2 regions of the Streptomyces sp. LS-MS-L19 genome follow, and region 1 is predicted to be linked to the other one. Evidence: riboswitches for the same ligand, from Rfam matches in the RefSeq annotation. Region 1 holds a riboswitch; the other holds the start of a gene.
What was found. Region 1 has a riboswitch for cobalamin ahead of AC2XR2_RS29730 (ribonucleoside-diphosphate reductase subunit alpha). Riboswitches for the same ligand answer to the same signal wherever they lie in the genome.
Positions count from the first base shown of each region.

Region 1 (7,132 bases):
CGCCGTCACGTACTGGGAGGTCGCCGGGTACTCGGCGCCGTAGGCGGAGTCGCCGGCGGAGACGGTGATGGCGACACCGGGGTGCTTGAAGTACGAGGTGTCCTCGCTGGTCTGGGAGGAGGCCTCGTCGCCGCCCCAGCTGTTGGAGACGAACTTGGCGCCCAGGGACACGGCCTCGTTCTCGGCGATGCCGAGGTCGGAGTCGTTGGCCGAGTTGGCCTCCACGAGGATGATGTTGCAGTTCGGGCAGACCGCGCTGACCATGTCGATGTCCAGCGCCTCTTCACCGGCCCAGCCGGTGTCGTTGCTGGGCAGCGAGGTGGTGGAGCCGGTCTGGCTGACCTGCTTGAAGCAGCCGTTGGCCTTGGTGCAGGCGGAGAGGCCGTACTGCGAGCGGTAAGTGGCCAGGTCCGACTCGGCGTTGGGGTCGTTGTAGGCGTCGACCACGGCGACCGTCAGGCCGGAGCCGCCCGTCGAGGGCAGGTTGTAGGCGCTGTGCAGGTTGGCCGGGCTGAGGCCGGAGGGGGCCGCGGCGGCGGAGGCCAGCGCGGTGGCGAGCCGCTGCTTGATGTCGGTGCGGCGCTGGGCGAAACAGGAGGCCTGGCCGGGGGCCGCCGTCGCGCACAGGTGGGTGGTCGGCACCTTCTGGCCGGCCTTGCCGGTGGTGTGGAAGGTCTGCCGGGCGGGGGAGGTGAGGGCGGTGGCGTTCTGGGCCACACGCGAGGTGTGGGTGGTCGCCGGTGCCGCGTGGGCCGGGGTGGCCGCGAATCCGGCGAGGGCGAGCGCGAGGGCGGGTATCGCGGTGGTCAGGAGTCTTCGCAGGCTCCGTCGGGGCGTTTCACGCATGGGGTACTGCCTCCATCGGTGGGGTTACAGGCAGGCCCGTGACGCGCGTAGCGGCGGCAGATCACGCAGTCATGAGCATGACGTGCCAGAAGCTAGCGGCCCACGTGAAGGCGGGAGAAGCGGCGAAGGGAGATCTTTGCTGCTCCATAGCAGGCTCATGGACGGCCCATGGAAGCTCCATGGGCCGTCCCAGGGCCCGGCTAGAAGTCCCGGCTAGAAGTCCTCGTCCAGGTCGACCGTGCCCTCCACGGCCACCTGGTACGCGGACGGCCGCCGCTCGAAGAAGTTGGTCAGCTCCTGGACGCCCTGCAACTCCATGAAGGAGAAGGGGTTCTCGGAGCCGTACACCGGGGCGAAGCCGAGCCGCGTGAGGCGCTGGTCGGCGACGCACTCCAGGTACTGCCGCATCGATTCGGTGTTCATGCCCGGCAGTCCGTCGCCGCACAGGTCCCGCGCGAACTGGAGTTCCGCCTCGACGGCCTCCGCCAGCATGTCGGTGACCTGCTGCCGGAGCTGCTCGTCGAAGAGCTCCGGCTCCTCCTTGCGGACGGTGTCGACCACGTCGAAGGCGAAGGACATGTGCATGGTCTCGTCGCGGAACACCCAGTTGGTGCCGGTCGCGAGACCGTGCAGCAGGCCCCGGCTGCGGAACCAGTAGACGTACGCGAAGGCGCCGTAGAAGAACAGGCCCTCGATGCACGCGGCGAAGCAGATCAGGTTGAGCAGGAAACGGCGGCGGTCGGCCTGGGACTCCAGGCGGTCCAGCTTCTCCACCTCGTCGATCCACTTGAAGCAGAACTCCGCCTTCTCGCGGATCGAGGGGATGTTCTCCACGGCGTCGAAGGCCGCCGCCCGGTCCTCCGGGTCGGGGAGGTAGGTGTCGAGCAGCGTCAGGTAGAACTGGACGTGCACGGCCTCCTCGAAGAGCTGGCGGCTCAAGTAGAGCCGCGCCTCGGGGGAGTTGATGTGCTTGTAGAGCGTCAGCACCAGGTTGTTCGCGACGATCGAGTCACCCGTCGCGAAGAAGGCCACCAGACGGCCGATGAGGTGCTGCTCGGCCGGGCTGAGCTTGGCGAGGTCGGAGACGTCGGAGTGGAGGTCGACCTCCTCGACGGTCCAGGTGTTCTTGATGGCGTCCCGGTAGCGCTCGTAGAAGTCCGGGTAGCGCATGGGCCGGAGGGTCAGCTCGAAGCCCGGGTCGAGGAGGTTCTTGGCTTCGGTGGTCATTACTGGCATGCCTCGCAGGACTCGGGGTTTTCCAGGGAGCAGGCGACGGCGTCTTCCGGGGCCGCCTGCTGGACGGGGACGGTGGCCTGAGCCGCGCGGGCGATCCGGGTCGCCGGGCGCGAGCGCAGGTAGTACGTCGTCTTCAGCCCGGACTTCCAGGCGTACGCGTACATCGAGGAGAGCTTGCCGATGGTCGGCGTCTCCAGGAAGAGGTTCAGGGACTGCGACTGGTCGAGGTACGGCGTGCGCGCCGCCGCCATGTCGATCAGGGAGCGCTGCGGGATCTCCCACGCGGTGCGGTACAACGCCCGTACGTCCGCCGGGATCCACGCGAAGTCCTGCACCGAGCCGTTGGAGTCGCGCAGCGCCTCACGGGTGCGGGCGTCCCAGACGCCGAGCTCCTTGAGGTCGTTCACCAGGTACGAGTTGACCTGGAGGAACTCTCCGGACAGCGTCTCGCGCTTGAACAGGTTGGAGACCTGCGGCTCGATGCACTCGTACACTCCGGCGATCGAGGCGATGGTCGCGGTGGGCGCGATGGCGAGCAGCAGGCTGTTGCGCAGCCCGGTGCCGGCCATGCGCTCGCGCAGTGCTGCCCAGCGCTCGGGCCAGTTCGAGGTGACGTCGTAGTGGTCGGGGTGCAGGACGCCCTGCGCGGTACGGGTCTTCTCCCAGGCCGGCAGCGGGCCGTTGCGCTCGGCGAGATCGGCGGAGGCCTCGTAGGCGGCGAGCATGACGCGCTCGGCGATCCGGGTGGAGAGCGCCTTGGCCTCCGGCGAGTCGAAGGGCAGCCGCAGCTTGAAGAAGACGTCCTGGAGACCCATCGCGCCCAGGCCCACCGGACGCCACTTGGCGTTGGACCGCCCGGCCTGCTCGGTCGGGTAGAAGTTGATGTCGACGACCCGGTCGAGGAACGTGACGGCGGTGCGGACGGTGGCGTCCAGCCGCTCCCAGTCGAGGTCGGTCCCGTCCACGAAGGCGCCGAGGTTCACCGACCCCAGGTTGCAGACCGCCGTCTCCCCGTCGTCCGTGACCTCCAGGATCTCCGTGCAGAGGTTGGAGGAGTGGACCGTGTGCCCGGGCAGGGCCGTCTGGTTGGCGGTGCGGTTGGCCGCGTCCTTGAAGGTCATCCAGCCGTTGCCGGTCTGCGCGAGGGTGCGCATCATGCGGCCGTAGAGGTCGCGGGCCGGGATGGTCTTGCGCGCGAGCCCCTGCGCTTCGGCCTTGCGGTACGCCGCGTCGAACTCGTCGCCCCACAGGTCGACCAGCTCCGGCACGTCGGCGGGGGAGAACAGGGACCACTCGGCGTCGGCGTTGACCCGGCGCATGAACTCGTCCGGGATCCAGTGCGCGAGGTTCAGGTTGTGCGTACGCCGGGCGTCCTCACCGGTGTTGTCCCTGAGCTCCAGGAACTCCTCGATGTCGGAGTGCCAGGTCTCCAGGTACACCGCGGCGGCACCCTTGCGCCGGCCGCCCTGGTTCACGGCGGCGACACTCGCGTCCAGCGTCTTCAGGAACGGGACGATGCCGTTGGAGTGCCCGTTGGTGCCCCGGATCAGCGAACCGCGGCTGCGGACGCGGGAGTACGCGATGCCGATGCCGCCGGCGTGCTTCGAGAGCCGGGCCACCTGGTGGTAGCGGTCGTAGATGGAGTCGAGCTCGTCCTTCGGGGAGTCGAGGAGGTAGCAGGACGACATCTGGGGGTGCCGGGTGCCGGAGTTGAAGAGGGTGGGGGAGGAGGGGAGGTAGTCCAGGCGGCTCATGAGGCCGTAGAGCGCGGCGACTTCGGTGAGCGCGCGAGGGGTGTCGTCCTCGGCCAGCCCGGCTGCGACACGCAGCATGAAGTGCTGGGGCGTCTCGATGACCTTGCGGGTGATCGGGTGCCGGAGGAGATAGCGGCTGTGCAGGGTGCGCAGACCGAAGTAGCCGAAGCGGTCGTCTCCCTCAGGGTCGATGAGCGCGTCGAGGCGGTCGGCGTGGACCCGTACGAACTCGGCCGTACGGTCGGCGATCAGGCCCTCGCGGTGGCCGACGGCGACCGAACCGGTGAACGAGGTGACGCCCTGGGAGGCGGCCTCGGCGGCGATGGAGATCGTCAGCAGCCGCGCGGCCAGCCTGCTGTAGGCGGGGTCCTCGGAGATGAGTCCGGCCGCGGCCTCGGTGGCCAGCTCGCGCAACTCCGACTCGTCGGCCCGCGCGGACCGGCCGCGGAGCGCGGCGGCGGCGACCCGGCCGGGGTCGGCGTCGGGAAGGTCGGCCGTCAGGGCGGTCAGGGTCCGCAGCAGCGCGGCACCGGGGCCGTCGGTCTCCTGCTCGGTCCGCTCGATCGCTGCTGAAGCCGGGTCGGCTGGCGCGATGGTCACGTGGGGGCTCTCCCTCGCTGGCACGGGGCCTTGAGGGCAGGGGGCAGCACGCGAGCGCGCACGGCGTCGCGTCCACCGGCCCATTCCACGAGGCCCGGACGTCATGACACCCGGGCCACGGTGGCCGGGCGTACTGTCGGCAGGTCCTCGGACTTACGCTCATGTGTGCTGATGCACGCATGAGTACACCGTTGCGGGACAGTTCCGGATTCACACCGGATTCCCCTGCGGCGACAGCGAGCATGAGCATACATCTTGTGCCGGGTGATGGAAGCAGGCCCATATGTTGTGTCGCGGTGACTTCAGAGCGTCAACTCGTAGGTGAGGAGCGTGAAGTCGGGGGACTCCGGAACGGGGTGCCAGTCGCGCTCCGGGGCGCGGGTGAAACCCAGGCGTTCGTAGATGCGGTGGGCCGTGTGCATAGTGGGCTGGGTGCACAGGACGAGGTCCGTGCCGGCGGCGCTCGCGCGGTCGATGCAGGCCTGGACGAGAGCTCGTCCTACGCCTCGGCCGCGGGCCTCGTGGGTTACGGCGAGCATGCGGATCTCCGCCTCTCCGGGGCGGGCTATCTCCGACAGGGGGCCGCCGTCGGGGACGTAGGTGACTCCGCCGAGCAGTTCTGATCCGGAGACGGCGACCAGGACTTCGGCGTGTGCGGCTCGCTTGGCCACGTTCTTGAGCTCTTCGAGGTACCAGTCGTCCTCGTCGCCGAAGGCCAGGAGGCCGTCGTTCAGGTAGGCCCTTGCGGTGATCTCGCCGAGGGCTGTGTAGTCGGTGGGGTCTGCGGGGCGGATCACGATCGTCATGGGGGTGAGTGTGCACGAAAGCGGGCCGCCGAGGGTCTTGCTCCTCGGTGGCCCGCTGCCGGTTGTGTGTGGTTGCTCGCGCAGTTCCCCGCGCCCCTGGGTGGGTCAGTGGGAGGTTCCCGCGGTAGCGGGCGGGAGTTCTACCTCGACCCCCGGGTCGCCCGCGTCCGCCGTGTAGTCCTCCGGGCTGGTCTCGTCGATGCCGTCGGGGGCCTTGGCCGCCTTCAGGATGAAGGTGAGGACCACCGTCACCGCCACGTTCAGGATGAACGCGGTGAGGCCGATGTAGCCGATCTCGCCGATGCCCGGGATCTCCTTCGCCGAGCCGCCGAAGTGCTTCTGGGTCGGGGAGGCGACGCCGTACGCGGCGACCGTGCCGTAGATCATGCCGACCGCCCAGCCGGCGAGCAGCGCCCAGCGGTGGAACCAGCGGGTGAACAGGCCGCCGACCAGGGCCGGGAAGGTCTGGAGGATCCAGATGCCGCCCAGGAGCTGGAAGTTGATGGCGACCGTCTTGTCCATGGTGAGGACGAAGACCAGGGCGCCCACCTTCACCAGCAGGGACACCAGCTTGGAGACCTTCGTCTCCTGGGCCGGCGTGGCGTCCGGCTTGATGAAGTCCTTGTAGATGTTGCGGGTGAAGAGATTCGCGGCCGCGATCGACATGATGGCCGCGGGGACGAGCGCCCCGATGCCGATGGCCGCGAAGGCGACGCCCGCGAACCAGTCCGGGAACATGTCCTCGAACAGCTGCGGGATCGCCAACTGCGGGTTGGTGACCTTGACCCCGGCCGCGATCGCCATGAAGCCGAGCAGGGCCAGCAGGCCGAGCATCAGCGAGTACAGCGGCAGGATCGTGGTGTTGCGGCGGATCACCTCACGGCTGCGGGAGGAGAGCGTCGCGGTGATCGAGTGCGGGTACATGAAGAGCGCGAGCGCGGAGCCCAACGCCAGCGTGGCGTACGTCCATTGGCCCGCCTCCAGGGGGACCAGTCCGCCCGCCTTGGCCGCCGTGTACTTCTCGCTCGCGGCGCCGAAAACGTCGTCGAAGCCGCCCAGCTTGATCGGGATGTAGATGATCGCCACCGCGATGACGATGTAGATCAGCGTGTCCTTCACGAACGCGATCAGGGCAGGGGCGCGGAGGCCCGAGGAGTACGTGTAGGCCGCGAGGACACCAAAGGCGATCAGCAGCGGGAGGTCCTTCACGAACCAGTTGGTGTTCTCGCCGCCACCGACGCCCATGACGTCCAGGACCGCCTGGATGCCGACCAGTTGGAGCGCGATGTACGGCATGGTCGCGAGGATGCCGGTGACCGCCACCGCCAGCGACAGGCCCTTGGAGCCGAAGCGGCCGCGCACGAAGTCCGAGGTCGTGACGTACCCGTGCTTGTGGGAGACCGACCACAGGCGGGGCAGGAAGGTGAAGATCAGCGGGTACACCAGGATCGTGTACGGCACCGCGAAGAAGCCGGCCGCGCCCGCCGCGTAGATCGCCGCGGGCACCGCGACGAAGGTGTACGCCGTGTAGAGGTCGCCGCCCAGCAGGAACCAGGTGATCCAGGTGCCGAACGACCGGCCGCCCAGGCCCCATTCGTCGAGGCTGTGCTCGTTCTCGGCCTTGCGCCAGCGTGCGGCGAGGAAGCCCATGACCGTGACGGCCAGGAAGAAGAGGATGAAGACGGCGAGAGCCACGCCGTTGACGCCGTCGTTCACTTGGAACCTCCACGACGGGCGCGCTGGTCACGCTGCCACAGCTGGTACGCGATCATCGTCAGCGCGGTGGAGATCAGCACCCACAGCATCTGGTACCAGTAGAAGAACGGGATGCCGATGAACTCGGGGTCGACCTTGGCGTACGAGCCGACCCACAGCATCGCCACGAACGGG
Region 1 is NZ_JBYCLL010000001.1:6,621,129-6,628,260, forward strand. Features, by position in the region: gene AC2XR2_RS29720 (putative Ig domain-containing protein) at 1-846, opposite strand, end outside; gene AC2XR2_RS29725 (ribonucleotide-diphosphate reductase subunit beta) at 1,060-2,073, opposite strand; gene AC2XR2_RS29730 (ribonucleoside-diphosphate reductase subunit alpha) at 2,073-4,436, opposite strand; cobalamin riboswitch at 4,558-4,686, opposite strand; gene AC2XR2_RS29735 (GNAT family N-acetyltransferase) at 4,739-5,242, opposite strand; gene mctP (monocarboxylate uptake permease MctP) at 5,348-6,958, opposite strand; gene AC2XR2_RS29745 (DUF3311 domain-containing protein) at 6,955-7,132, opposite strand, start outside.

Region 2 (7,132 bases), 4.4 Mb from region 1:
GCACAAGGTGTCCACGAAGGCGGTGTTGCCGCTGAGTTCATGCGCCCGGTAGAAGAGCACCCCGACGGTCGGACGGTCCGCGTCGATCGGACGGTCGCCGTGGATGCCCCATTCCGGCATCTTCTGCGGCTCGACGAACCCTTCACCCGTCAGCAGCACGGTGTCGGACAGGAACCGCGCGAGTTCGGTGAGATTCCCCGGCCCGCCCTCGACGAGGTACTTCAGCGCCTCGGCGACCACACCCGCCGGCACCGACGACTCCGCCATCAACTCGGCGTCCGGCACCGACTCCCCGCCCAGCAGCACGGTCGGGATGCCGGACGCCTTCAGTGCGGCCAGCCCGTCCTCCCAGGCCCGCTTGCCGCCGAGCAGCCGTACGACGGCGATGTCCGCGCCCTCGATCAGCGCCGGCAGGTCCTCCGTGACGTCCACCCGGGTCGGATTGCCGATCCGGTAGTCCGCACCTTCGGCGGCCCGCGCCGCCAGCAGGTCCGTGTCGGCGGTCGACAACAACAACACTGTGCTCATGCGGGCGCTCCCGGTGGAATGAAAGGCAGTCCTTGCGGCGCGCCGGACTCGATGAGCCGCCACAGCGCGTCCGTGTCCGCGTGCTGTTCGATCAGGTCGCCGAGCCGGTCGAGCTGCTCCTCGCGCAGCGCGGCGAACGACGTGGCGGGGGCGGGTACGAACCGGCGGCCCGCGGCGGCCGCCACCTCCCGCAGGAAGGCCCGCCGGAACCCGTCCGACTCCAGCGAGCCGTGCCAGTGCGTGCCCCAGGTCTGGCCGACCCGGCAGCCGTCGAGGAAGGGCTCACCCCCACCTATGGAGGCGACCCCGTGATGGATCTCGTACCCCTCGACCGGCTCCCCGAGGGCCTCACCCACCGGCCGGGTGAGCGTCTTCTCCCGCGCGAACCGCACGCGGACGGGCAGCACGCCGAGGCCGTCGACCGAACCGGCGCGTGATTCGACCTCGTCCTCGATGTGCTCGCCGAGGATCTGGAACCCGCCGCAGATCCCGAGGACGGGCCGCCCCTCGGCGGCCCGTCTGACGAGCGCGTCCGCGAGCCCCCGCTCGCGCAGCCACTCCAGGGCCCTGACCGTGCCGCGGGTCCCGGGGACGACGACGAGGTCGGCGTCGGCCAGTTCCTCCGCCCGGTCCACGAACCGCACCACGACACCCGGTTCGGCGGCCAGGGCGTCCACGTCGGTGAAGTTGGACATCAGAGGGATCGCGCAGACGGCGACCCGCAGCACGTCCTCGCCCAGCGGGGGGCTCACGGCGGACTCGCGGACCGTGCCTCGCAGGGACACCCGAAGCCCGTCCTCCTCGTCGATGCCGAGCCCGTGCCGGAAGGGCAGCACGCCGTAGGTGTGCCGCCCGGTGAGCCCGTGCAGCATGTCGAGCCCGGGTTCGAGCAGCGAGACGTCCCCCCGGAACTTGTTGACGAGGAACCCGGCGACCAACCGCTGGTCCTCCGGCGACAGCAGCGCGACGGTTCCGAAGAACGACGCGAAGACCCCGCCCCGGTCGATGTCCCCGACCACCAGCACCGGCAGCCCGGCGTTGCGGGCGATGCCCATGTTCACGATGTCGGTCCGCCGCAGATTGATCTCGGCCGGACTGCCGGCCCCCTCACAGATCACCGCGTCATACGTGCCCCGCAACTCGGCGAGACAGTCGAGGACGGTCCCCAGCAACTGCTGCTGCCGCCCCCCGTGGTACCCGCGGGCGCTCATCTCTCCCACCGGCTTGCCGAGCAGCACGACCTGACTGCTCCGCTCCCCACCGGGCTTGAGCAGCACGGGATTCATCAGCGCCGTCGGCTCGACCCGGCAGGCCTGCGCCTGCATGGCCTGCGCCCGCCCGATCTCGGCACCCTCCCGCGTCACGAACGAGTTGAGGGACATGTTCTGCGCCTTGAACGGCGCGACCTTCACCCCCTGCCGCACCAGCCACCGGCAGATCCCGGCGGTGACGACACTCTTGCCGGCGTCGGAGGTGGTGCCGGCGACGAGAAGCCCCCCACTCATGCCCTACGTCCCTTCCGGATCAGCCGTGCGGCGATCGCACCGGCACCGAGCGCGAGCAGACCCACGCGCCGTGACAGCCGTACGGCACGCTCGATGTCGTACGAGGCGACAGCGCGCCCCTCCCGATTCAGCACGGGCCGGTGCTCGACCCGCCCCCCGTAGGAGAGCGTCCCGCCCAGCCGCACCCCGAGCGCCCCCGCGAAAGAGGCCTCCACGGGCCCGGCGTTGGGGCTCGGGTGCCTGTCGGCGTCCTCCCGCCACGCGCGCACGGCACCCCGCGGATCCTCCCCGGCGAGCGTCGCGAGGACGGCGGTCAGCCGCGCCCCCGGCCACCCGACGAGGTCGTCGAGGCGGGCGGAGCCCCACCCGAAGCGCCGGTACCGGGCCGACTTGTGCCCCACCATGGCGTCCAGCGTGTTGACGGCCCGGAACCCGAGCAGCCCCGGCACCCCGCCGACCGCGCCCCACACGAGCGCCCCCACGACGGCGTCGGAGGTGTTCTCGGCGACGGACTCCACGACGGCCCGGGCGATCCCGTCGGCGTCGAGGGCCTGCGGGTCCCGCCCGCACAGATGCGGCAGCCGCTCCCGGGCCCCCTCGACGTCCCCGGCCTCCAGCGCCCGCCCGATGAGCCGCGCCTCGCGGGCCAGCGAAGTCCCGCCCACAACGGCCCAGGTGGCGGCCGCGGTCAGCGCGACTGAAGCGGTACGGGACGGACGGACGACTCGCTGCGCCACGGCACCGAGCCCCACGGCACCGCCCACGCACACGGCGGTGTGCAGCGCGCCCCAGCCCCGGTGGTCCCGCCACAGCACCCGCTCCACGGCACCGGCGGCCCGCCCGAACACGGCGACCGGGTGCCCGCGGCGCGGGTCACCGAGCAGGAGGTCACCGATCAGACCGGCGGCGGCGCCGTACGCGAAAACGCGATCGGCACGCACCGGGTCAGCCGATCGCGGGGTCGTTCAAGTGCCGGGTGGCGCAGGTGGATCGGCAGGCGAGCATCGCGTCATGTCCTCACTCAGGGTGTCCACGCCCTGGTTCGACGAGTCCGGCGGCGAGAGTTCCTGGCTCCCGGGGGTGTCTACCCCGGTGACAGTGGCGGGACCGCGCCGGATTCGCACCGGCTTCCTCTTCTGCCGCCGTATATGGCTCCGGCAGTCCACCACGGGCCTTCGAGACCCGTCAACTTGCTGTTGACCTGCGACGGGGGAGTGTGCAGAACCCCACACCACCGGTCATGCAAGACGGCCGGGCGGGCACGGAAACCGAGGTTCCGTGCCCGCCCGGCCGTCGAGTGACGGACGTGCCGTCAGGCCACGATGAGATAGATCCCGTACGCCACCGCCGCCGCGCAGGCCGCGAAGCAGGCGTAGGCGCCGGTGACCGCGAGAGCGGCCGAGCCGCCCTGGGCGGTGGCCCGCTCCTGGCGGGAGAGGCCCATGACGCCGAGGGTGAACAGGGCCACGAGGCCCACGGTGACGACGAGGCTGACGCCGAAGACGGAGCCGAGGGCTTCCCAGTCGATCTGCATGGTGAGGCTTCCTTAGTACCGGGGGCTCAGACGGCGGCCGGCGGGGCGGCCGGTTCCGTGGTGGCGGGCGGGGCCGGGATCGTGGCCGTGAGGTCCTCGGTCACGGTGCCCGCGGGCGGCGGGGTCACGGCGGCGATCGCCTGGGTCACCACACCGGCCGGCTCGTCGGTCTCGTTGACGTTGGACGCGTCCACGACCTCGCGCCGCGAGATCTTCCAGATCGCCGCGCTGGAGGCGACGAGGAAGACCGCCACGACCGCCGTGCCCCAGTCACCGAGGTCGGTGACCGACTCGGCCAGCGCGCCCACCAGGGCGGCCGCCGGGAGGGTGAGGCCCCAGGCCACGAACATCCGGGTGGCCGTGGACCAGCGCACGACCCCGCCCTTGCGGCCGAGGCCCGCGCCCATCACCGAACCGGACACGGAGTGCGTGGTGGAGAGGGAGAAGCCGAGGTGGGAGGAGGCCAGGATGACGGTGGCCGCGCTGGTCTGGGCGGCGAAGCCCTGCTGCGGCTGGAGGTCGGTCAGGCCCTTGCCCATGGTGCGGATGATGCGCCAGCCGCCGAGGTAGGTGCCGAGCGCGATGGCGAGGCCCGCCGAGAGGATGACCCAGGTGGGCGGGTCCGAGTCGGGGGCGACGGCACCGCCGGCGACCAGGGCGAGGGTGATGATGCCCATCGTCTTCTGCGCGTCGTTGGTGCCGTGGGCCAGCGAGACCAGTCCGGCCGAGGCGATCTGGCCGGTGCGGTAGCCCTTCGCGGCGGCCTTGCCGTCGGCCTTCTTCCCCAGCGAGTAGGAGAGCCGGGTGGCCAGCATGGCGGCGACGCCCGCGACGATCGGGGCCGCGACCGCCGGGATCAGGACCTTGGTGACCAGCGCGTCGCCGTGCACCGCGCCGAAGCCCGCCGAGGCGATGGTGGCGCCGATCAGACCGCCCATGAGGGCGTGCGAGGAACTGGAGGGCAGGCCCACCAGCCAGGTCAGGAGGTTCCAGAGGATCGCGCCGACCAACGCGGCGAAGATGACCTCGGGACGGATGCCGGTCTCGTCGACGAGACCCTTGGAGATCGTGTTGGCGACCTCCACGGAGAGGAAGGCGCCCACAAGGTTCAGCACGGCGGACATGGCCACCGCGACCTTGGGCTTGAGTGCACCGGTCGAGATGGTGGTGGCCATCGCGTTGGCGGTGTCGTGGAAACCGTTCGTGAAATCGAACGCGAGTGCGGTTACGACCACAATCGCGAGGATCAGCGAGAAGTTTTCCATTTACCCAGGCAATCGTTCGAGGTCATTGGCTCGTTGAAGGTAGGTAACCTGAGTGAACGGAAGATGAACTGAGGCGGGCCGCACGGTGACCGGAATCTCAGGCATTTGCCCGGCCGAACCCCGCCGCCCCCGCCCGACCCACGCGCCCCAGGGCTACGACCCCCTGGCGAACCGCTTCAGCTGACTCGCCGACCCGTTGAAGAGATTCTGGTCACCCGGCAGGCTGCCGCTGTTGTCGTACTGCCAGATGGTCCAGTACGACCACCCGCCGGGCAGCGCCCCCACGCCCGCCGCGTTGTAGCGGGCCACCCACAGCGCGTGGTCCGAGGCGAAGGCGCCGCTGCCGCCCGTGCAGGTGTTCCACCAGTGGGCGGTCGTGTAGATCACCGGCCGCCGCCCCGTCAGCCGCCTGACCTCGTCGCTGAACGCCTTGATCCAGCCGACCATCCTCGCCTTGCCGAGGCCGTAGCACTTGCGCTTCTTGTCGTACGGGTTGTATTCGATGTCGAGCGCGGGCGGCAGCGTCCAGCCGTCCGCGGACCAGGCACCCCCGTTGCGCACGAAGTACGCGGCCTGCGCCGTGCCCGACGACTTGTCCGGCAGCGCGAAGTGGTACGCCCCGCGGACGAGGCCCGCCTCACGCGCCCCGTCGTACTGCTGGGCGAAGTGCGGACTGCGGTAGTTCGTCGACTCGGTCGCCTTGACGTAGACGAACCGGGCCCCCTGGGCCCTGGCCTTCTGCCAGTCGACGTTCTTCTGATGCGAAGAGACGTCGTGCCCCTTGGGCAGCCCCGCTGCCGAGGCCGGCGCCCCGGCGAGCGCCACGCCCCCCACGGTGAGCGCGGCCGCGCACAGGGCCAGGGCGCGGGTTCGGTGACGGGCAGCCTTGCGATCACGGGCCATGTGTCCCCCTGGAATGGCGTCGCGCACGACAAAGCCCAGAGGCTACTGGAAGATCCCCACATCGCGGACGATCTCCGGCCAAGACGTGAGAGAGGGGCTCGTATACAGAAATGCGCCCTTCTGGAAGCCCCGCCTCCGCCCTGCACTCCCCCCGGCCCTACGACGGCTGGGCACCCCTGCTGGCAGGATCAGGGCATGGCTGAGGAACAGCGGGATCCGCGGGACGCAGGGGTTGTCCGACCTGGGAGCGGCGCACGCCCCGACGAGGCGCGGGCCTGGGCCGAGTTGGTGGACACGGCCCGCCGGACGGTCTCCGACGGCCTGGTCGTCGGCACCTCCGGCAACGTCTCGGTACGCGTCGGGAACACGGTCCTCGTCACACCGTCGGGCGTCCCCTACGACCGCCTCACCCCCGCCGACGTGACAGGCGTCGACCTGGACGGCCACCAGGTCCTCGGCACCCTCGTCCCCACCAGCGAACTCCCCATGCACCTCGCCGTCTACCGCAGCACCGACGCCCGCGCGATCGTCCACACCCACGCCGTGCACGCCACGGCCGTCTCCACGCTCGTCCCCGAACTCCCCGCCATCCACTACATGACCGGCGCCCTCGGCGGCCCCGTCCGGGTCGCCCCCTACGCCACCTACGGCACCGACGAGTTGGCCGAGAACATGCTCCAAGCCCTGGCCAACCGCTCCGCCTGCCTCCTCCAGAACCACGGCACGATCGCCTACGGCACGAGCCTGTCCCAGGCCTTCGACCGCACGGCCCAACTGGAATGGATGTCCCACCTCTGGCTGACGGCCCGATCGGTACCGGGCCTGACCCCCCATCTCCTGACGGAGGAACAGGTGGCGGAGGCGGGGGAGCGGTTGCGGGGGTATGGCCAGCGCGCCTGAGGGGGTGCCGGGTGCGGTTGTGGGGCGGGTGCGGGTGAGTGGGGGCTGGTCGCGCAGTTCCCCGCGCCCCTAGGGGGTTGCAGTTGGCCTGTGCCACGACGGGACCGTCCGCCGCCCGCGTCCGCCCCCATGCACCGTTGGCCGCCGACGGCGCGAAGGGGACGGGGTGGGGGGTGTCCGCCCGCAGCGGCCGGCGTCCGTTACAGGGCCCCTCATAAGCGACCGAGCCGCCGGACCGAGGACGGATACCCCCCACCCCGGCACCGACCCACCCACCGGACCCCACGCGCTACACACGCCCCCACCGAAGCCGCGCGGGCCGCCGCAGGCCTCTCAGGGGCGCGGGGAACTGCGCAAAACGCCCGCCCCCACCACGCCGCACCGACACCGAAGGCCCCCGCCCACTGGCCCCACCCCCCTCCCCCCGCGACACTGAATCACGTGCGCAGTGTCAAACCGACGGCCGCCGCCGTCACCACAGCCCTCGCCGCAGCAGC
Region 2 is NZ_JBYCLL010000001.1:2,227,619-2,234,750, reverse strand. Features, by position in the region: gene cobN (cobaltochelatase subunit CobN) at 1-528, opposite strand, end outside; gene AC2XR2_RS09860 (cobyric acid synthase) at 525-2,033, opposite strand; gene AC2XR2_RS09855 (cobalamin biosynthesis protein) at 2,030-2,974, opposite strand; cobalamin riboswitch at 3,076-3,215, opposite strand; gene AC2XR2_RS09850 (hypothetical protein) at 3,346-3,567, opposite strand; gene AC2XR2_RS09845 (inorganic phosphate transporter) at 3,594-4,832, opposite strand; gene AC2XR2_RS09840 (lysozyme) at 4,986-5,735, opposite strand; gene AC2XR2_RS09835 (class II aldolase/adducin family protein) at 5,931-6,635, shown strand; gene AC2XR2_RS09830 (alpha/beta hydrolase) at 7,077-7,132, shown strand, end outside.
Region 2: it holds a riboswitch for cobalamin, as region 1 does, so the genes downstream of both, AC2XR2_RS09855 (cobalamin biosynthesis protein) here and AC2XR2_RS29730 (ribonucleoside-diphosphate reductase subunit alpha) in region 1, are expected to answer to the same signal.